DNA from 4 places in the Streptomyces sp. NPDC059649 genome. Region 1 is predicted to be linked to each of the others. Evidence: riboswitches for the same ligand, from Rfam matches in the RefSeq annotation. Region 1 holds a riboswitch; each other region holds the start of a gene.
The links. Region 1 has a riboswitch for cyclic di-AMP ahead of ACFV1J_RS34055 (transglycosylase family protein). Riboswitches for the same ligand answer to the same signal wherever they lie in the genome.
Positions count from the first base shown of each region.

Region 1 (5,214 bases):
TCGCGGAGGCCGCGCGCGGGCAGGTGAGGTAGTAGAGCGTGGGGAAGGGCGTGCCGTCCTCCAGGCGCGGCGCCGTCTCGACGACGTCCGGCTGGCCGCACGGGCAGCGGTGCGCGATGGCGCGCAGGCCGCGCGGCGGGCGGCCGAGCTGCTCCTTGAAGGCGGCGATGTCCGCGGCGGTGGGCTCGGTGGGCTCGGTCTGGGGCGGAGGGGTTTCCATGTGCGCTTTCGGTGAGGTGGTGGGTGAAACGGCGGTGGGGCGGAACGGCGGTACGTGCCGCCCCTGTCGACAGTACGGGGCCGCGCGGGCCGGCGGTACGGGCCGGGCGCACCGGCGGCACGGCCGGCGCGGGCACTACCGCTTGTCGGCCGCGTCGACCGCCTGCCACAGGTTGTCGTACCAGGGGCGCTCGGCCGCCCGCGTCCCCTTGGGGGCGGCGGCGGTGCCGGAGCCGTCCTGGACGATGTAGCCGGTCTCGCCCGGCATGACGTAGTGCAGGTGGCGGCGGGCCTGCTGGCGGACGTACTCCGGGTCCTGCCAACGGGCCTTCTGCTCGCGCAGCCGGTCCAGCTGGGCACCCGCGTCCCGGGCCTTGCGGCGCTGGTCGGCGATGTCGGAGCGCTGGGAGACGTACTGCCTTATCGGGTAGGCGAGCGCCACCACCAGCGAGCACATCACCAGCGCCAGCAGGGCGGCGCGGCCGGTGAGGCGGTTGCGGCGGGCCGGCCGGGCGCGGTAGACGCGGGCGGCGGCCTGCTCGCCGAGCGCCTTGAGTCGGGTCGCGGTCGAGAACCGGTCCGCGGGCACGTCGTCTCCCCTTCACTGACGGACGCCGGTCTGCGTCAAGCAGGTACGTCCCCGGCAACGGTACGGGACCGTCGCCGGGGACGTACGGGGTGCTGGGCGGTCGGCTCGCCCGATCAGCCCTTTCGGGCCGCGGGTCGGCACGCCCCCGCGGAACCGCGGGACGCCGAGCTCCGGGGCGTCAGCCCTTGAAGCGGGGGAACGCGCTGCGGCCGGCGTACACCGCGGCGTCGTCGAGGATCTCCTCGATGCGCAGCAGCTGGTTGTACTTGGCGACGCGCTCGGAGCGGGCCGGGGCGCCGGTCTTGATCTGGCCGCAGTTGGTGGCGACGGCCAGGTCGGCGATGGTGACGTCCTCGGTCTCGCCGGAGCGGTGCGACATCATGCACTTGAAGCCGTTGCGCTGGGCCAGCTCGACGGCGTCCAGGGTCTCGGTCAGCGAACCGATCTGGTTGACCTTGACCAGGAGGGCGTTGGCGGAGCCCTCCTCGATGCCGCGGGCCAGGCGCTCGGGGTTGGTGACGAACAGGTCGTCGCCGACCAGCTGGACCTTGGCGCCGAGCTTGTCGGTGATGACCTTCCAGCCGGCCCAGTCGTCCTCGAACAGCGGGTCCTCGATGGAGACCAGCGGGTACGCGGCGACGAGCTCCTCGTAGTACTCGGTCATCTGGGCGGCCGAGCGGGACTGGCCCTCGAACTGGTACGAGCCGTCCTTGTAGAACTCGGAGGCGGCGACGTCCAGGGCGAGCGCGATGTCCTGGCCGGGGGCGTAGCCGGCCTGCTTGATGGCCTCCAGGATCAGGTCGAGGGCCTCGCGGTTGGAGCCGAGGTTGGGGGCGAAGCCGCCCTCGTCACCCAGGCCGGTCGACAGACCGCGCTCCTTCAGGACCTTCTTGAGGGTGTGGTAGACCTCGGCGCCCCAGCGCAGGGCCTCGGAGAAGGACTCCGCGCCGATCGGGGCGATCATGAACTCCTGGATGTCCACGTTGGAGTCGGCGTGCGAGCCGCCGTTCAGGATGTTCATCATCGGCACGGGCAGGACGTGCGCGTTGGGGCCGCCCAGGTAGCGGAACAGCGGGAGGTCGCTGGCCTCGGAGGCGGCGTGCGCGACGGCGAGGGAGACGCCGAGGATGGCGTTGGCGCCGAGCGAGCCCTTGTTGTCGGTGGCGTCCAGGTCGAACATGGCCTGGTCGATCAGCCGCTGCTCGGTGGCGTCGTAGCCGACGAGCTCCGGGCCGATCTGCTCGATGACGGCCAGGACGGCCTTCTCCACGCCCTTGCCGAGGTAGCGGTTGGGGTCGCCGTCGCGGAGCTCGATGGCCTCGAAGGCGCCGGTCGAGGCGCCGGACGGCACGGCGGCACGGCCGGTGCTGCCGTCGTCGAGGCCGACCTCGACCTCGACCGTGGGATTACCTCGCGAGTCGAGAATTTCGCGGGCTACGACGACGTCGATGGACGGCACGTTGTCTCCTTCATGGGTGTCTGGAGTTCTGCAGCACGAGCCTAACGGCCCGGGGAGCGTCCGCCTGCCCTTGGCCCGCTCCGTGGGACGGAATAACCCAACAAGCCACCCAAAAGACCAGGTCACGGTAGGTTTGCCGCAATGTTCGCGGAGCGGGAAAAGTCCGGCGAGTGCCGGGCCGACGGCGGGGCGCCGCGGAGGGGATACGGAGAAGCCCCGCCGCGGCGCGCCGGGGGGAGGGGCGCGCCGGACGGGGCCGGTCTCACCAGGGGTGTCCCGGTGCGGGGACGGCTCAGACGTGGAGCTTCTGACCCGGGAAGATCAGGTTGGGGTTGCCGCCGATGACGGACTTGTTGGCCGCGTAGACGGCCTTCCAGTTGGTGCCGTGCGCCTTGGCGATCTTGGCGAGGGTGTCGCCGGCCTTGACGGTGTAGTTGCCGTGACCCTGGTTCTTCTTCGGGGCCGGGGCGCTCTCGTGCTTCGGGGCGGCGGGGGTGCGCTTGACGGCCGCGTCGCTCTTCGACGGGGCGGACTTGGCGACCGGGGCGCTGGTGTTCAGGTCGGGGGACGGGCCACCGGCGGTCAGGCCGCCGGCACCGGCGCAGGACCAGGCGCCCGGGCCCTGGATGGCGAGGAGCTTCTCGGCGACGGCGATCTGCTGGGCCTTGGTGGCCAGGTCGGCGCGCGCCGCGTACTTGGTGCCGCCGGCGGCGGCCCAGCTGGAGTTGGAGAACTGCAGGCCACCGTAGTAGCCGTTACCGGTGTTGATCGACCAGTTGCCGCCGGACTCGCACTGGGCGACCTTGTCCCAGGTGGCGACGGATGCGGCGGAAGCGGAGGTGGCGCCCATCAGCGGGGCGGCGACGGCGGCACCGGCGACACCGGCGAGCGCGGCGACGCGGACGGCCTTGGAGGGACGACGGTGCTTGCCCTTGTTGATCAGCATGGTTGGTTCGTTTCCTCACCGACGCCTGCGAGGTGAGCTGTCGGGTTCGGACTGATGAGTCGCCCGGCCGGTGCCGTGGCACCGGGCTTCACCCCAAGCCGGCTGACCCGCTTTCACGGGCCGGGCCGGCGCCTACCTTGGTTCCCCCGCTCCTGCCTACGGCGCTTGCGCGTCAACTGCCTCCGACCACCGGCAGGATTCGGCGTGTGATCGAAGGGGCCCGCTTTGGCGAGCGGTGATGACCGTAATCAGGAATCCCCTGGGTGTTCAAACCCCCTCATCTGGACCGAGTTGGCCCTTTTTGATCACGGAGGGGTCATAAAGCCGCAGGTGGGGGCCGGTGCGACGGTGGTGGACCCTTCGGGGCCCACCACCTCACAACGAGACGCTTGTCTCACTTTCGCCAAAGCGGGTCGAAACCGGCGAACTACCCTGCGGACTGCCCGAGATCGAGCTGCTGACCTGGGCGGATCAGGTCCGCGTCGGAGCCGATGACGCCCTCGTTGCGGTCGTAGAGCGCCGGCCAGCCACCCGACAGCCGGTGCGCCTGGGCGATCGCTGACAGGCTGTCACCCGGCCGCACGGTGTACCCGTCACCGTCCACCGGGAGCGTCCGGTGCGCGTCGTCACCGCGCGAGGCGTGCCGCCCGCCGGACGTCCGGTCGCCGCCGTCGCCCTCGCCCGGGTCCGCGTCGCCGCGGTGCCGGCCCGAGCCGCCGCCCGGCACGCCGTCCGTCGCCGTACCGCCCGGCGTCCCGTCGGGGCCCGTGCCGTCCACGTCTCCCGCGCCGTCCCCATCGCCCGTACCGCTGCCGTTGCCGTCATCGGAGGGGTCGGTGGTGCCGGAGGGGTCGTGGCTGCCCGACGGGTCCTCGCCGTGGTCGCCCGGCGTCGCGTCGCCGGACGGGTCGGACGGACCGGAGGTCCGGTCGGGGCCGGGGGACGTCTCGCCGGTCCCGGCGGAGTCCGAGGGGGCGGGAGTGGACGGGGACGGTGTGGTCCGCGACGGCTCGTCACCGGCCGGCCCGTCGCCCTCGTCGCCACCCGGGTCGTCGGCCGTACCGTCGTGCCAGCCGGAGGAGCCGGAGCCGGCGGTTCCGTCGTCGTCGGACGGGTCGGGTATCGGGGCGCTGGTGCCGCCCGGGTTCACCTGCGGCGCCCGGCCGTCCTTCTTCAGGCCGGCGTTCACCGCACAGCTCGGAAAGGCGTCCGGCCCGAGGTCGTCGAGGATCGCCTCGGCCACCGCGATCTGCTGGGCGCGGCTGGCGAGGTCGGGCCGCGAGGCGTAGTCCCCGCCGCCGTGCCGGTCCCACATCTCCTGGGTGAGCTGGAGACCGCCGTAGAAGCCGTTGCCGGTGTCCGAGCTCCAGACGCCGCCGCTCTCGCACTGGGCGACGCGGTCCCAGGTCGCGGTGTCGGCGGCGTGGGCGCCACCGGCGGAGAGCAGGGGCAGTGCCAGTGCCGAGCCGGTCACTCCCGCCGTGACAAAGATGGCCGGTGCTTGACGGGGGCGACGGTGTCGGCCGTTCCCGGAACGCATGCGGATGCCTTTCGCGCGGCGGTTGAGTTGTCGCGACCGCCGGCCTTCCTCGGCAATCTGTTCGAGGGGCCGTCGATCGTGGATCGAAAGGTAGCCGGGGTCACGGGTAGTCACAAGTCGGTGTAGTGGAGATCACGCGCAGGTCACGTCCTGACGCTCTGTCACCATCGGCCTCCGCCGCTGGTCAGGCCCGCTCGGGCGCGAACTCGACGGGCAGCGACCGGAGTCCGCGCATGATGAGCCCACCGCGCCACCGCAATTCCGCCGGTTCCACCGCAAGCCGGATGTCCGGGAGCCGGGTCAGCAGCGTGGCGAGCGCGGTCTGTCCTTCGAGCCGGGCGAGCGGGGCGCCCAGGCAGTAGTGGATGCCGTGCCCGTATCCCAGGTGCTGATTGTCACGCCGGGTCAGGTCGAGTACGTCCGGCTCGGGGAAGCGCGCCGGGTCGCGGTCGGCGGCGGCC
Region 1 is NZ_JBHWDV010000053.1:17,099-22,312, reverse strand. Features, by position in the region: gene ACFV1J_RS34070 (DUF501 domain-containing protein) at 1-220, opposite strand, end outside; gene ACFV1J_RS34065 (septum formation initiator family protein) at 356-808, opposite strand; gene eno (phosphopyruvate hydratase) at 987-2,267, opposite strand; gene ACFV1J_RS34055 (transglycosylase family protein) at 2,560-3,213, opposite strand; cyclic di-AMP (ydaO/yuaA leader) riboswitch at 3,221-3,428, opposite strand; gene ACFV1J_RS34050 (transglycosylase family protein) at 3,641-4,687, opposite strand; gene ACFV1J_RS34045 (cytochrome P450) at 4,938-5,214, opposite strand, start outside.

Region 2 (5,214 bases), on a different contig from region 1:
CCTGGGGACCCCGATCGACGACACCGCCGCCAACGACGTCATGGCGCAGCTGATCCACCTCGAACACGCCGCGCCCGAGCGGGACATCTCGCTCTACATCAACTCCCCCGGCGGCTCGCTCACCGCGATGACCGCGATCTACGACACGATGCGCTTCGTGTCGTGCGACGTGGAGACCGTCTGCCTGGGACAGGCCGCGTCCGCCGCAGCGGTGCTGCTGGCCGCCGGCACCCCCGGCAAGCGGCTGGCGCTGCCCGGCGCCCGGGTGCTGATCCACCAGCCGTCGGTGAGCGAACCGTTCGAGGGCCAGGCCAGCGACCTCTACATCCAGGCCCAGGAAGTGCTGCGCGGCCGCGCCATGCTGGAGGAGATGCTGGCGCTGCACACCGGTCAGCCGCGCGAGCGGATCGCCGCGGACATCGAGCGCGACAAGATCTTCGACGCCCCGGCCGCGCAGGAGTACGGCCTGATCGACGGGCTCACCCGCAACCGCAAGCGGTCGGCCGACCGACCCGTGGGACGGTGAGCCGGATGTGGCCGCCGGAGACCCCGCCGCTGCCCGCCCTGACCCGCGCCGAGGGGCAGCTGATCGACTGTTACCTGGAGGCGCTCGACCTGCTGGGCCGGATCAATCCGGCCCGCGGCGGCGGCACCTACAGCGGGCTGCGCGCCGCTCAGGCGCTGGTGAGCAAGGCCGCGGAACTGCGGGACGCGCTGACGCTGATGCACAACCGGGGCGAGCACGAGCTGCACGGCGAGACGCTGGCCCGGGCGCTGCGGGTGCTGGACGGGGAACGCCGGGCCGGATACGTGACGGTGCCGCCGGCCCGGGAACCCTGATCCGACACGCGCGCCCGCGCTGCCCGGACGGCGTAGCGTCCGCGCGTGCGGTAGGGGGGCGACGAATTGCGCCGGGGGCCAGAATTACTGCGGTGGCCGATGTTTCGCCCCAGGTCGAAGGGGGTGCCGCCGATGACGCTCCGGCCCACGACGGGGCAAATCCCACCATTCGGCTCAATTGTGGCGCATCTCACATACGGCATTTTCAACTCGGAATTCCGGTGGCGGGTGCGTGAGGATCCCTTTCGACGACAAGACCCCGCCACAGCGACGGGGCGGTCCGGCCGGGCGCCTAATCCCGCCGCCGTGCCGGATGTCCGGTCGATGCGTGTGGATCGGCGGGAGCGGAGGACCCGAGCAGTACGGGGTCCGGGGCCCGCGCGGCCGACGGACTCCTTGGGGTGAAGCCGTGGAAACGGCCGGGCATCTTCGCCTGCCCGAACCCGACAGGTCTTCCTTCGCAGGCGGCTGACGAAGGGTTTGCGCATGACCGTGCGCACGCATACGCCGCATCTGCTGGCCCGCGCCGGCACCGTGTCCGCACTGGCGCTGGCCACGCTCGGCGGGACCACGCTCGCACCGGGAACCTCCGCCGACGCCGAGGCCGCGACCGTCTCCGCCCATGCGCTGCGGATCGCGGCCTCCAAGCGGGGCTCGCCCTACCAGTACGGGGCCATGGGACCGTACCGCTTCGACTGTTCGGGCCTGACGGTGTACTCGTTCAAGCGCGCCGGCCGGGACCTGCCGCGGACCGCGGCCCAGCAGTACGGCCGCACCCGGCACATCCCGTCCTCTGCCCGGAAACGCGGGGACCTGGTCTTCTTCCACTCCGGCAACGGCATTTACCACGTCGGCATCTACGCCGGGCAGGGCCGCATGTGGCATGCGCCCAAGGCCGGCAGCGTGGTGCGGCTGGAGAAGATCTGGAGCCGCGCGGTCTCGTACGGGAGGGTGCCCTGAGCTGCGGCGACGCCGGGCGCCCGGTCAATTGTCAGTGCTGGCCGATAATTTGACGGGGTGACTTCGGAGCTGAGCAAGGTGCTGACGGCCGCGGCGCGGGGGAGCTTCCCGCCCGAGGACGGTTCGGTGACGGTGCTGCCCCAGCCGTCCCCGCGGGACGTGGGCGTGCTGTCGTTCACCTGTCATGCCGTGGTGTTCGCGGACGTGGAGCCGTCCTGGGTGCACGACCGGACAGCCCCCGGCGATCTCGCCGGACCGCTCAGTCCGCCGTTCCTGACCGCGCTGGGTGAACGGACCGGCCGCGAGGCCAACAACATCGACCTGGCCATGGTCGCCGAGGCGCTGCCCGGGCCGCCGCCGTTGGAGCTGGTGGAGACGACGGACCGCAGCCATCCGCGCATCGTCCGGGCGCTGCGCCACCGCGACGAGGTGCGGGCCTGGACGACCGGGGACGGCGGGACGCTGATCATCGGGCGGGGCCTGGCCGGGCGCTGGGAGCTGGCCGCGGAGGTGGACGGCGCCGGCCAGGGACGCGGCCTCGGTCGCCGGCTGGCGCACGCCGCCCGCCATCTCATACCGGCGGGCGAACGGCTCTGGGCCCAGGCCGCCCCCGGCAATGCCCGCAGCGTCCGCGCCCTGCTGGCCGCGGGGTTCGTACCGGTGGGCGCGGAGGTGCTGCTGGTGCCGGCCGGCGGCCCCGGCTGAACGGGTACCGCTGCCTGGGGTCCTGGTCCCGCCCCGTTCCTGGCCCTTCCGCTGTCCCTGCCCCTGCCTGGGGTTGGGTCCGGCCGGCCCCGTTCCTGCCCCTGCCCGTGCCTGGGGTGGGGCCCGGTCCCGTTCCTGCCGCTGCCCTCAGGCGAGCGCGACCTCGACGAGCAGCGCTCCGCCCAGCGCGGTGAGCAGGGCGCCGGTGGTGGCCTCCAGGGCCCTGGCCACCAGGGGCGGCGCAGTCAGCCACCCAGCCGGTCGACGAGCAGCGCCACGGCGCCCTGTCGGGCTCGGCGTGGCGGGGGCCCCGGAGATGGTGGCGGAGGGCTCGGTGACCCCGTTGGGGATCCGCCGGCTGGACCCGCCGGAGCTGCGCCGCCGGATCGCGGTGGCCTACCGCAGCGGCGGCGGCATCCCGGCCCCGGACACCCTCCGCGCGCTGCTGCGCGGCGCCTTCAGCCGCCCCTCCCCCACACCGTGACGGCCGCACGCATGCCGTACCGGCCGTACGCATGCCATGCCGGCCGTACGCATGTCGTCGGGCCGTACGCCGCGGCGGCCGCGCCGTCAGCCGACCGCGACCTGCCAGGGCAGGCTGATCCAGACGGTCTTGCCGCCGGTGTCGGTGGGGACGACGGAGAGCCGGCCGCCGGCCTCCGCGGCGAGGAAGCGGATGATGACCAGGCCCCGGCCGTTGTCCTGCTGGACCGCGGCAGGCAGCCGGCGGGGGCGGCGGGGGTGACTGTCGGTGACCCCGACGCACAGCTCCTCGTCGCGGTCCAGACGCAGTTCGAGGGTGAAGGTCGGGGACTGGCCGAAGGTGTGCTGGACGGCGTTGGTGGCGAGTTCGGAGACGATCAGGCGGACCGCGTCGGCGGTGGTGGAACCGGCGGGCAGGCCCCATTCGGTGAGCACGGTGAGGGCGTGTCTGCGGGCGAGGCGGACCGATTCCGGGGCGCTCGGCAGGGTGAGTGCGGATTCCTGGTGGTCTGCCATCGCGACGCCGTCCCTTTCCCACCGAGGCCGGCTCCGGTCCGCTGCCCGGGGAGCCGGTGTGCCACTCGGGTCAACGATTCGGCCTCGGATCTGCTGGAGCGCCAGCCTGCCACCCGTTCCCCCGGTGTGGCGCTCGATCCGCCAACATATGCAGATATCTATCGCTCGAAGCGGTGAACTCTGCGACGGGAGACCGGATATGGGACGCCATGCCGGTCACACACGGTCACCAAGGATCAGATCTTCGGCGGCGCGGTGGCGAGGATCGTGCCCACCGCCCGGTCGAGCTGGCCGTCCGTCAGGTCCGCGCGGGCGGTGAGCCGCAGCCGGGAGATCCCGTCCGGTACGGACGGCGGCCGGAAGCAGCCGACCGCGAGACCGGCCGTGCGGCAGTCGGCGGCCCAGCGGACCGCGGCCTCCGGCGAGGGGGCGCGGACGGACACCACCGCGGCGTCCGGCCGTACCGCGGTCAGGCCGGCCGCGGTGAGCCGGCGGTGCAGCTCGCGGGCGACCTCGCCGGCCCGGGCGGCGCGCTCGGGTTCGCGGTCGATCAGCCGCAGTGCGGCCAGTGCGCCGCCGGCCGCGGCCGGGGCCAGGCCGGTGTCGAAGATGAAGGTCCGGGCGGTGTTGACCAGGTGCTCGATGACCCGGGCCGGGCCGAGCACCGCGCCGCCCTGGGAGCCGAGCGACTTGGAGAGCGTCACGGTGGCCACCACGTCGCCGTCCCCGGCCAGTCCGGCCGCGGCGAGCGCACCCCGGCCGCCGTCACCGAGGACGCCCAGGCCGTGGGCGTCGTCGACGAGGAGTGCGGCGCCGTGCGCCCGGCAGGCGGCGGCCAGTGCGGGCAGCGGCGCGGCGTCGCCGTCGACCGAGAACACCGAGTCGGTCACCACCAGCGCCCGTCCGTTGTGGCCGGCCAGGGCGCCGCGTACGGCCTCGGGGTCGGCGTGCGGGGCGACCTCGGTGCGGGCCCGGGAGAGCCGGCAGCCGTCGATGAGGGAGGCGTGGTTGCCCGCGTCGGAGACGACCAGGGTGCCGGGTGCGGTCAGCGCGGTGACCGCGGCGAGATTCGCGGCATATCCGGACGACAGCACCAGAGCCGCCTCGAAGCCGCAGAACGCGGCGAGTTCCGCCTCCAGCCGGGCGTGGAGTTCGGTACTGCCGGAGACCAGCCGGGAGCCGGTGGCGCCGGCGCCCCAGAGCTGCGCGGCCTCGGCCGCGGCCTGGGTGACCTCCGGGTGCCGGGAGAGTCCGAGATAGTCGTTTCCGGCCAGGTCGAGCAACGGGCAGTCGGCGGGGCGGGGGCGCAGCGCGCGGACCAGGCCGGCCCGTTGGCGCTCGGCGCGGGCGGTGTCGAGCCAGTCGAAGGCCGAGCCGGGTGCCGGTCCGGCGGCGGGCGGGGGCGCGGTGTCGCGCAGCAGCGGGGCGGAGTCCTGCGGCATCGGCGTCCTTCGTCGGGGGCTCGATTGTGGGCTGTCGATAGACGTTAGCGGTCGTTCCGCACGGCCACGGTGTGGCGATACACACACCCCGTTCGGCGCGCGTTGTGGGAATCCTCCTTGGCCGGGGGCGGGGGCGTAGGCCAGGATCATCGCCATGGACCTGCTGAACACACTGGTGGACAAGGGACTGCGGCGCGAGTTGCCGACCCGTGAAGAGGCGCTGGCCGTGCTGGCGACTTCCGATGACGAACTGCTCGACGTCGTGGCC
Region 2 is NZ_JBHWDV010000016.1:113,421-118,634, reverse strand. Features, by position in the region: gene ACFV1J_RS19445 (ATP-dependent Clp protease proteolytic subunit) at 1-526, shown strand, start outside; gene ACFV1J_RS19440 (hypothetical protein) at 532-840, shown strand; cyclic di-AMP (ydaO/yuaA leader) riboswitch at 1,150-1,322, shown strand; gene ACFV1J_RS19435 (C40 family peptidase) at 1,327-1,800, shown strand; gene ACFV1J_RS19430 (GNAT family N-acetyltransferase) at 1,858-2,505, shown strand; gene ACFV1J_RS19425 (hypothetical protein) at 2,840-2,989, shown strand; gene ACFV1J_RS19420 (ATP-binding protein) at 3,076-3,504, opposite strand; gene ACFV1J_RS19415 (8-amino-7-oxononanoate synthase) at 3,741-4,946, opposite strand; gene bioB (biotin synthase BioB) at 5,101-5,214, shown strand, end outside.
Region 2: another riboswitch for cyclic di-AMP. It lies ahead of ACFV1J_RS19435 (C40 family peptidase); the one in region 1 lies ahead of ACFV1J_RS34055 (transglycosylase family protein).

Region 3 (5,214 bases), on a different contig from region 1:
CTGGACGCCCTCATCGAGGACGTCTCCCGGCATACGGGCGGGGCCCCGGCGGACGACATGGCCCTGTTGGCGCTGCAGCGGCCCATGGGGGAGTGAGGGCTGTGCCGCGTTCCCCTACAGCGGGCGGAAGCTCTGCCCGTGCGGGCCGGTGAGTGCGACCGGGTGGCCGTCCAGGGCGAGGGTCAGCTGCAGCGGGTCGTCCGGGCGCGGGGTGTGGTGCGCGGGCAGCGGGAGCCACGGCAGCACGGAGTGGTGCTCCTGGGAGACCCAGTGCCCGCCGCCGTCCCGCCCGTCGAGGACCGACCGTACGAGCCGGGCGAACTCCTCGCGCCGGGCCGGCGGCAGATAGCTCAGCACGGAGGTGTGGAACACCACCAGCGTCGCCCCGGCGGGCGCCTCGGCCGCCAGCGCGGGCAGTTCCTCGATCAGGTCCCCGCGGACGATCCGCGGCCGCGGCGCCGCCCGCACCGCCTCGACGGCCGCGGACAGCCGGGCCGCCCGCGCCTCGTCGCCGGGCCATACGAGCGACCGCAGCCAGCGCAGGTCGTCCGGCTCGGCGACCGGGTCGAGCGGATCGAGATCGATCCCGGCCCGCCAGACGACCTCGGGGAGCCGGGTGGGGAGGTGCGGTCCGTGCCCTGCCGCCGGCACCGGCGCCTGCACCAGGCAGGGGAAGACCACCGGGCTGTCGGCCGGGCCCACTTCGACGACCGGGTGGTGCGCTCCTCCCGGTGCGCGCCCGCCAGAGTGGCCGGCAGCCGGCCCGCCCGCGTACCCGGGCCCGTGCCGGTACTCCTGCCCGTCCCCGGGCCCGTGCCGGTACGCGTACTCGTACCGATAGCGGTCCGGGTGCAGACACAGCCCCGCCGAGGTGCCGACCTCCAGCAGGGCCAGTGGCTGGGGCAGCCGGGCGAGCAGCGGCAGCAGGGTGGCGCAGCGGGCCGGCTCGTTGGTCTGGGTGCCGCGGCGCATGATCACGTCCCGCACCTGGTCCCAATGACGGATCGTCCATTCGCGCCAGCGACCGTACGCCGCCGCGCCGCGCGGGCCCTGTTCCGCGTGCGGGCCGTCGAGATGGCGGACGGCGGCGACCAGGAGTTGGGGCTGCTGCTTGTTGCCGGCCGGCAGCGAACCCGCCAGCAGCTCGCACAACTCCTGGTCCTGGCCGATCCGTGCGGACAGCTCCTCGTGGGCGTCGGACCGCCCGCGTGCCTCGCGCCAGGAGAACTCCTGGTACCGGCGCGCCACGTCCTGGGCGCTTCCGGACGTGCCACCGCTGCGGCCGGGACGGCCGGGATGGCCGTGGTGCCCGTGACCGGTGCTGCGGAGGCGTGCGGCGGGTCCGGGGCTCTCGGCGTGTCCGGGACTCTCGGAGTATCCGGGGCGCTCGGCGTTGACGACCATGATCCGACGTTACTGTCTTCACGTTCCGTAATGGTCGGGCACCCCTCTGCATAACAACTGACGCACAATCATCGAGAGGTCGTTTAGCGGCGGCACGGGGCGGTGCGGGGCGGTGCGGTCAACTCGCCCGATTTATGGCCATGGTGACCGGAAAAGACCACGCCACAGCTGGTGCGCGAGGCATATCGATTCCCGGGAAGGCTTGGAAAACGGCCGCGATCTCTATTACTGTCCGATAACGCAGCGCGGTCGTCCCAGCCGCCGCAAGAGGCGGCACCGCGCGCCGACGCCGAATCCCGCACGCGCTTTTCACGCACCTCCAGCATCTCGAACTGCACCAAGGGAACCGGGGAACCACCACCTTGGGGTGAATCGGACGCCTCCGCCAGAGGGTGCCCGTAGGAGACCTTCCTGCTCCGAACCCGTCAGCTAACCCGGTAGGCGAGAAGGAAGGAAAGGAGAGCGCCCCCGTGGCGTCCAACAGGCCTGTCCCCGAGGCTCCATCCGCCTACGAGTTCGACGACCGGGGCCCGGGTGCCCCGCATGCGCCGGGCGCCCCGCACGCCTTCGCAGGCTCCGGCGGCACCGCTTTCGTCACCGACACCCGTTTTGCGACGGCCGGCGAGGCGCACGGTGACGCCGACGGCCAGTGGGAGGAGTGGAACCCCACCGAGGAGTCCGTCCGCCCGGTCCGCGGCAAGCACCGGGTGGCCAAGCAGCGCGGCGGTGGACTCGCCCGCGGTGGCACGGTCCTGGGTGTCGGCGTCATCGCGGCGGTCGGCGCGGGCGGGATGGCCACGGCCGAGGGCAAGCCGCCGGTACCGATCTCGATGCCCGACCTCAGCGGTGTGGCCGACGCCGTCACCGACCACCTCCCGGACGCCGCCTCCCTGCCCGGCGTCGGCAACCTGATATCCGACGGCGGCTCGGACACCGGGTCCGACGCTGCCTCCGCGCCCGTCGACCCGCTCGCCGCGACGGGCTCGCCGTCGACCACGGCCACCGACACCGGGTCGAGTGCGGGCACGGGCTCCGGCGCGAACGCCGGTGAGGCGCTGCGCAGCCGTATCCTCCAGCAGGCCGACGCCCAGCAGGGCGCCGGCGAACAGGAGGCCCGCGAGGCCGCCGAACAGGCCGCGATCAAGCAGGCCACGACGGACGCGGCCGCGGACCAGAGCGCCGCCGAGAAGGCCGCGGCCGCCAAGAAGGAGGCAGCGGCCGAGGCCCGGCGCAAGGCCGAGGAGGAGGCCCGCCGGAAGGCGGAGGCCGAGCGCCTCGCCAAACTGGCGCAGAGCTACCTCACCCCGGTCGCCTCGTACACCCTCACCGCGAGCTTCGGGCAGGCCGGTGACCGCTGGGCCGCGGACCACACCGGCCAGGACTTCGCCGCCCCGACCGGTACGCCCGTCAGGGCGGTGCACTCCGGCACCATCACCCAGGCCGGCTGGGCCGGTTCGTACGGCTACCGCATCGTCCTGACCCTCGACGACGGCACCGAGCTCTGGTTCTGCCACCTCTCCTCGATGGTCAAGACCTCGGGCAAGGTCAGCACCGGTGACGTGATCGGCCGGGTCGGCGCCACGGGCAACGTCACCGGGCCTCACCTCCACCTGGAGGTACGCCCCGGCGCCGGCGACCCGATAGACCCGATGCCCTGGCTGCGCGACCACGGCCTCAACGTCTGACGAGCGGGGCGGGGCGGGGTGGGGCGGCCACGCGATGCGCACGCGTAGCCGCCCGTCGTAGGCGGGACCAACCGCCGCACGAGGGAATAACCACCCGCCCCGCAACGCTGCCCCCACCATGAGTGCGACAAGCAACAACTCCGGTACCCGCAGGGCCTTGGGCTCGCTGTCCGTCTCCCCGCTCTGCCTCGGGGGAAACGTCTTCGGCTGGACCGCTGACGAGGCCGAGTCGTTCGCGGTACTCGACGCGTACGTGGCGGGCGGCGGCAACTTCATCGACACCGCCGACGTGTACTCGGCCTGGGCGCCCGGCAACAAGGGCGGCGAGTCCGAGACCGTGCTCGGCAACTGGCTTGCCTCCCGCGGCAATCGCGAGGACATCGTCATCGCCACCAAGGTCGGCGCCCACCCCGACTACAAGGGCCTGTCCGCCGCCACCATCAAGTCCGCGGTCGAGGCGTCCCTCACCCGTCTCCGCACGGATTACCTCGACCTCTACTACACCCACTACGACGACGAGTCGGTGGAGGTCGGCGAGTTCCTGACCGCCCTGGACGACCTCGTCCGGGCCGGCAAGGTCCGCGAGATCGGCGCCTCCAACATCTCCGCGCGGCGCCTGGAGGAGTCCCTCGCCTTCTCCGACCGCGAGGGCGTGGCCCGTTACGTGGCCCTGCAGCCGCACTACAACCTGGTCTCCCGCGACACCTACGAGGGCGAACTCGCCGATGTGGCCGCCCGCAACGGCGTGGCCGCGGTCCCGTACTACGCCCTGGCCTCCGGCTTCCTGACCGGCAAGTACCGGCCGGGTGGCGCGGTCGACAGCGCCCGGTCCCAGAAGGCCGCGCAGTACCTGTCCACCGACCGCGGCCCCCGCGTCCTGGCGGCCCTCGACGCGATCGCCGCCGCCCACGGTGCCGAGCCCGCCACCGTCGCGCTGGCCTGGCTCGCCGCGCAGCCCACGGTCGCCGCCCCGATCGCCAGCGCCCGCACGACCGCCCAGCTCGTCCCCCTCCTGGCCGTCACCGACCTGACCCTCACCGCCCCCGAACTCACCCTCCTGACGGAGGCCTCGGCCTGACCTTCGCGGGGAGGGCCTGAAAAGGGGAGGAGCGGGGCCTGGGGGCCCCGCTCCTCCCTTACGCATGCCGTGACGCACGTACGCATGGCACCTCGCGCGTTGCGCTACCCCCGCCGGTCCACCACCGCCCAGGACGCCAGCGCCACCCCACCCGCCACCGCGAACACCGAAGGCCAGGCCCCGATCTTCTTGGCCAGCGGATGCGACCCCACAAACGCCGCCACATAGGCCCCACCCAACGCCGCCGCCGTCTTGGCCCCGGCCTTACGCTGCCACTCCCGCGCCGCCACCGCCCCCGCCGCAGCCAGCGCCACACCCCCCAACGGCCGCTTCTTGGTCCACCGAGCCACCCCATAACCCCCAACGAGCCCACTCGCCGCCACCACACTGCTCGGAACGCCGGCCATGCCCATTTCCTCCGTTTCGCAGGTCAGTTGTCCTCGACCTTACGTCCGGTGCCGTACGTTCCCGCCGCACGACGACTCGGGCGGCTGTGACGGACGGGCTTCGCCGGCTCCTCGCACGGCTCGGGTCACGTACTCGGCCACCTTTTCGGGACTCTCGTGCTCCCAGAAGCGCAGCACCGTCCATCCCGCCGCTTGGAGATGGGCGTTGGTCTCCGCGTCGCGGGCGACATTGCCCTCGAGCTTCGTGCGCCACCACTCGGCATTGGCCTTGGGGCTCGTGGCGTGTTCGGGGCAGCCGTGCCAGAAACAGCCGTCGAGGAACACCGCGATGCGCGGGCCGGGGAAGGCGATGTCGATCGTGCGACGGGCCATCCCGGGGACGCGGTGTTGCAGCCGGTAGCGCAGTCCTGCGGCGTACAGCAGCCGCCGGACTGCACGCTCCGGTTCGGTGTCCCGTCTGCCCTGACGGCTCATGCGTGCGGAGACACCGGCCGACGACGGAGAGACGGGTGGGCGTGTCATGGTCCCAGAATGGCCCACCAGCGGTCAGGAGAAGAAGCCGAGCCTCATTGCTTCCGGGCCGCCGCAGGGGGACGCGGAGGATCTTGGCAGCTACCGGGCGCGCCGGCGAGCCGGTCCC
Region 3 is NZ_JBHWDV010000049.1:18,786-23,999, reverse strand. Features, by position in the region: gene ACFV1J_RS33185 (PP2C family protein-serine/threonine phosphatase) at 1-96, shown strand, start outside; gene ACFV1J_RS33180 (DUF2332 family protein) at 115-1,404, opposite strand; cyclic di-AMP (ydaO/yuaA leader) riboswitch at 1,709-1,863, shown strand; gene ACFV1J_RS33175 (peptidoglycan DD-metalloendopeptidase family protein) at 1,875-3,089, shown strand; gene ACFV1J_RS33170 (aldo/keto reductase) at 3,208-4,167, shown strand; gene ACFV1J_RS33165 (hypothetical protein) at 4,272-4,574, opposite strand; gene ACFV1J_RS33160 (very short patch repair endonuclease) at 4,614-5,096, opposite strand.
Region 3: another riboswitch for cyclic di-AMP. It lies ahead of ACFV1J_RS33175 (peptidoglycan DD-metalloendopeptidase family protein); the one in region 1 lies ahead of ACFV1J_RS34055 (transglycosylase family protein).

Region 4 (5,214 bases), on a different contig from region 1:
GACCGAGCACCGGCTGGCCAACGGCCTGCGCGTGGTGCTCTCCGAAGACCACCTGACCCCGGTCGCAGCGGTCTGCCTCTGGTACGACGTCGGCTCCCGCCATGAGGTCAAGGGCCGTACGGGCCTGGCTCACCTCTTCGAGCACCTGATGTTCCAGGGCTCCGCGCAGGTGAAGGGGAACGGCCACTTCGAGCTGGTGCAGGGTGCAGGCGGTTCGCTCAACGGCACCACGAGCTTCGAGCGCACCAACTACTTCGAGACCATGCCCGCCCACGAGCTGGAGCTCGCGCTCTGGCTGGAGGCGGACCGCATGGGCTCGCTGCTGACCGCGCTCGACGAGGAGTCCCTGGAGAACCAGCGCGACGTCGTCAAGAACGAGCGCCGCCAGCGTTACGACAACGTCCCCTACGGCACGGCCTTCGAGAAGCTGACGGCCATGGCGTACCCGGAGGGCCACCCGTACCACCACACGCCCATCGGGTCGATGGCCGACCTGGACGCCGCCTCACTGGAGGACGCGCGGGCGTTCTTCCGTACGTACTACGCGCCCAACAACGCCGTCCTGTCGGTCGTCGGCGACATCGACCCGGCCCGGACGCTGGCCTGGATCGAGAAGTACTTCGGCTCGATCCCCTCCCACGACGGCAAGCAGCCGCCCCGGGACGGCACGCTGCCCGACGTGGTCGGCACCGAGCTCCGCGAGGTCGTCGAGGAGGAGGTGCCCTCCCGCGCCCTGATGGCGGCCTACCGCCTTCCGCACGACGGCACCCGTGAGGCGGACGCCGCCGACCTCGCGCTGACCGTCCTGGGTGGCGGCGAGTCCTCCCGCCTGTACAACCGGCTGGTGCGCCGCGACCGCAGCGCGGTGGCCGCCGGCTTCGGTCTGCTGCGGCTGGCCGGCGCGCCCTCCCTGGGCTGGCTGGACGTGAAGGCGTCCGCCGGGGTGGAGGTGCCCGCCATCGAGCACGCGGTCGACGAGGAACTGGCACGGTTCGCCGCCGAGGGGCCCACCCCGGAGGAGATGGAGCGGGCGCAGGCCCAGCTGGAGCGCGAATGGCTGGACCGCCTGGCGACGGTCAGCGGCCGCGCCGACGAACTCTGCCGCTTCGCCGTCCTGTTCGGCGACCCGCAGCTCGCGCTGACCGCCGTGCAGCGGGTCCTGGACATCACCCCCGAGGAGGTGCAGGCGGTCGCCAAGGCCCGGCTGCGCCCCGACAACCGCGCGGTGCTCGTCTACGAGCCCACCGAGCCGGCCGGCAACGCCGCCGAGGAAGGGGAGACGGAGCAGTGAGCGACACCACCCGCCAGGATTCCCCAGGGAGCAGCATGCAGTTCCACCCGCAGCCCCAGAGCGGCGCGCCCAAGCCGTGGGCCTTCCCGGCCCCCGAGCGCAGCCAACTGCCCAACGGCCTCACCCTCCTGACCAGTCACCGCCCCGGTCAGCAGGTCGTCGCGGTGGAGATCAACCTCGTCGCCCCGCTGGACGCCGAGCCGGAGGGCCTGGACGGCGTCGCCACGATCATGGCGCGCGCCCTGTCCGAGGGCACCGACAAATACGACGCGGAGGGCTTCGCCGCCGAGCTGGAGCGCTGCGGCGCCACGCTGGACGCCCACGCCGACCACCCCGGCGTACGCGTCTCCCTGGAGGTCCCGGCCTCCCGGCTGACCCGCGCGCTCGGCCTGCTCGCCGACGCGCTGCGGGCCCCCGCGTTCCCGGAGAGCGAGATCGAGCGGCTGGTCCGCAATCGCCTCGACGAGATCCCGCACGAGCTCGCCAACCCGGCCCGGCGCGCGGCGATGGCGCTCTCCAAGGAGCTGTTCCCGGCCACCGCGCGGATCTCCCGCCCCCGTCAGGGCACCGAGGAGACGGTCGCGCGGATCGACGCCGCGGCCGTGCGCGCCTTCTACGACGCCCATGTCCGGCCCGCCACGGCCACCGCCGTGATCGTCGGTGACTTCACCGGCGTCGACCTGGCCGCGTCGCTCGCCGACACCCTCGGCGCCTGGAGCGGTTCGACCGCCGAGCCGGTGAAGGCGACCCCGATCGTCGCCGACGACACCGGCCGCGTGGTGATCGTGGACCGCCCCGGCGCCGTGCAGACGCAGCTGCTCATCGGCCGGATCGGCGCCGACCGGCACGACCGCGTGTGGCCGGCGCAGGTGCTCGGCACGTACTGCCTGGGCGGCACCCTCACCTCCCGCCTGGACCGCGTCCTGCGTGAGGAGAAGGGCTACACCTACGGCGTGCGGGCCTTCGGGCAGGTGCTGCGCTCCACGGCCCCCACGTCCCCCGAGGGCACCACCGGCGCCGCGCTGCTCGCCATCAGCGGCTCGGTGGACACCGCCTCCACCGGGCCGGCGCTGGAGGACCTCTGGAAGGTGCTGCGGACCCTCGCGGCAGAGGGGCTGACGGACGAGGAGCGGGACGTCGCGGTGCAGAACCTCGTCGGGGTGGCGCCGCTCAAGTACGAGACCGCGGCGGCCGTCGCGGGCACCCTCGCCGACCAGGTGGAGCAGCAGCTCCCGGACGATTTCCAGGCGCAGTTGTACCTCCGGCTCGCGGAGACCGGCACGGTCGAGGCGACCGCCGCCGCCGTCAACGCCTTCCCGGTGGACCGCCTGGTGACCGTCCTGGTGGGCGACGCCGCGCAGATCACCGAGCCCGTCAAGGCGCTGGGCATCGGAGAGGTGACGGTCGTCAGCGGCTAGTCCGCAGGCGGCGTATGACGAAGCGTCACGACCGACGGCTCCTGTGGGGTTCGCTCACCACGGGAGCCGTCGTATGTCCGTCGCCTGCTCGTCGCCTGTCCGCCGCCGGTCTGCCGCAGTCTGCTGTATGTCCGGTTTGGGATGGCTCGTTGAGCCGGAACTTGTGGCATCCCGCACAAAATCGCGGTTCCGTTTGGCGCCGCAAAGTGGCCCCGTTTAGCGTCGGTCCGGCTGTTCGTCACAACTCCGCCACAACAGTGGCACCGGACAGTCATCGCCGAGTCCCCGTACGGCGCGAGCCAGGGGAGCCGGGGACCCACCCGTCCCTGGGGTGAATCGGGCGCCTCTCCGGAGGGGCCCGTAGGAGACCTTCCTGCTCCGAACCCGTCAGCTAACCCGGTAGGCGAGAGGGAAGGAAAGGACAAGCCAGCACATGGCGTTCACCCGTGCCACCGGGAAGCACCGCCGGGCCAGCCGCAGCGCCCGGACGACCCGCAACCTCGCCGGTATAGCCACCCTCGCGACCTCCGGCGTCGTCGCCACCCTGGCGTCACCGGCGATGGCCGCCACCGACGAGGCACGCACCCAGGACACCGGCCTCACCCAGGCCGTCGTGCTCGGTGACGAGCTCGCCCACCGCCTGGAGGTCCAGGCCGACACCCAGCAGGCCGCCGCCGAGGCCGCCGCCATGCAGGCGAAGGCCGAGGCCGAGGCCAAGAAGCGGGTGGCGGAGGCCGAGCGGCACGCCGAGGCGGCCCGGAAGAAGGCCAAGGCCGAGCGCGAGGCCAAGGAGCGGGCCGCCCGGGACGCCGAGCGCAAGCGCCTGAACGCCTTCGTCGCCCCCGTCGCCGGCTCCTACGTCTCCACCGGCTACAAGGCCTCCAGCAGCCTGTGGTCCTCCGGCAGCCACACCGGCATCGACTTCCACGCCGCCACCGGCACCTCCGTCCACGCGGTCGGCGCGGGCACCGTCGTCGAGGCCGGCTGGGGCGGGTCGTACGGCAACAACATCGTGATCAAGATGCACGACGGCACGTACACCCAGTACGGCCACCTGTCGTCGATCGGCGTCTCGGTCGGCCAGACCGTCACCCCCGGCCAGCAGATCGGCCTCTCCGGGGCCACCGGCAACGTCACCGGCCCGCATCTGCACTTCGAGGCCCGCACCAGCCCGGACTACGGCTCCGACATCGACCCGATCGCGTATCTGCGCTCGCACGGCGTCAACGTCTGATCCGGCGTCAGGCACACCCGCCTCGGCCTCCCGGCGCACGCCTCGGTGCCCTCCCCGCCCATTGGCCAAAAAATATCGCCGAATACGCGGAGTCCGTCGGAAAAGCCGTGCCGGTCGAATAGAGTCTCGGAAAAGCCGCCGACCGGCGGCGTTTTCCGGGGATTACGGCGGAGGCACGATCGATGCGAGGCCATATTTCCGCGCATGCGGTGTGCACGGCGATTCGCGAGGACATCGTCTCCGGTGCGCTGGCGCCGGGGAGCCGACTGATCGAGGAGATCCTGGCGGCGCGCTACGGCGTCTCCAGGGTGCCGGTCCGCGAAGCGCTGCGCACCCTGCAGTCGGAGGGCTTCGTCACCACCCGCCACCACGCGGGCGCGTGCGTCGCCGAGCCCACCGAGCAGGAGGCCGCCGACCTGCTCGACATCCGCGCCCTGCTGGAGCCGCTGGGCGCGGCCCGCGCGGCCGCCCGGCGCACCCCCGCCCATCTGAAGGTGCTGCGCGGCCTGGTGCGGCTCGGCCGCGAGCGGGCCCGCCACGGCAGCCCCACCGACCTGCGCCAACTCGACGGCTGGTTCCACGAGACGCTGGCCCAGGCGGCCGGCAGCCCCAGCCTGACCGCGCTGCTGACCCAGCTGCGCCGCAAGATCGAGTGGATGTATGCGGTGGAGCCGCCGCCGCGGGCCGGTGATGCATGGGACGAACACGGCGCGGTGCTGGACGCGGTGGCCCGGGGCGACGCGGAACGGGCCCGCGCCCTGATGGCGGCCCACATCGAGCGCTCGCTCCCGGTGTACCGGCTGCGGCGCCCCGCCGCACCCGAGGTGAGCGATCCGAAACAGCCCGTCAACACAGCGCGCGCCCGTTCTTAACACCCGGGCCGTATACAAAGGGGTGCGGAATTCCCGGGGCGGCGATTGTTGTCCGCCTTTACTTCCGGATATCGGCGCGCTTTCAAATGTCGGCGTGCGCGCTGTCCGGTACGCACATTCCGCCGCACGCTTTTCCGTGCGTGCCTCTCCGTGCATTGTCCACCGGCCGTGAGAATTGTGCGGCGGAGGGCACGGTCTTTGCGCGCGGGAGGGGGTGCGGTATTTCCCCCGAACGCAAAACGGCCCCGCCGCGGCACCTTTTCAGGTCACCGCGGCGGGGCCGCCGTACGAGGGGCGTCCCGGTGGGCTCAGACGGTCTCGGGGAGCTCTTCGAGACCCTCGGAGACGAGCTTGGCCAGGCGGTCGAGCGCTTCCTCGGCGCCCTCGGCGTCCGAGGCC
Region 4 is NZ_JBHWDV010000006.1:75,038-80,251, reverse strand. Features, by position in the region: gene ACFV1J_RS11050 (M16 family metallopeptidase) at 1-1,291, shown strand, start outside; gene ACFV1J_RS11045 (M16 family metallopeptidase) at 1,327-2,709, shown strand; cyclic di-AMP (ydaO/yuaA leader) riboswitch at 2,975-3,130, shown strand; gene ACFV1J_RS11040 (M23 family metallopeptidase) at 3,143-3,943, shown strand; gene ACFV1J_RS11035 (GntR family transcriptional regulator) at 4,126-4,815, shown strand; gene ACFV1J_RS11030 (HPr family phosphocarrier protein) at 5,124-5,214, opposite strand, start outside.
Region 4: another riboswitch for cyclic di-AMP. It lies ahead of ACFV1J_RS11040 (M23 family metallopeptidase); the one in region 1 lies ahead of ACFV1J_RS34055 (transglycosylase family protein).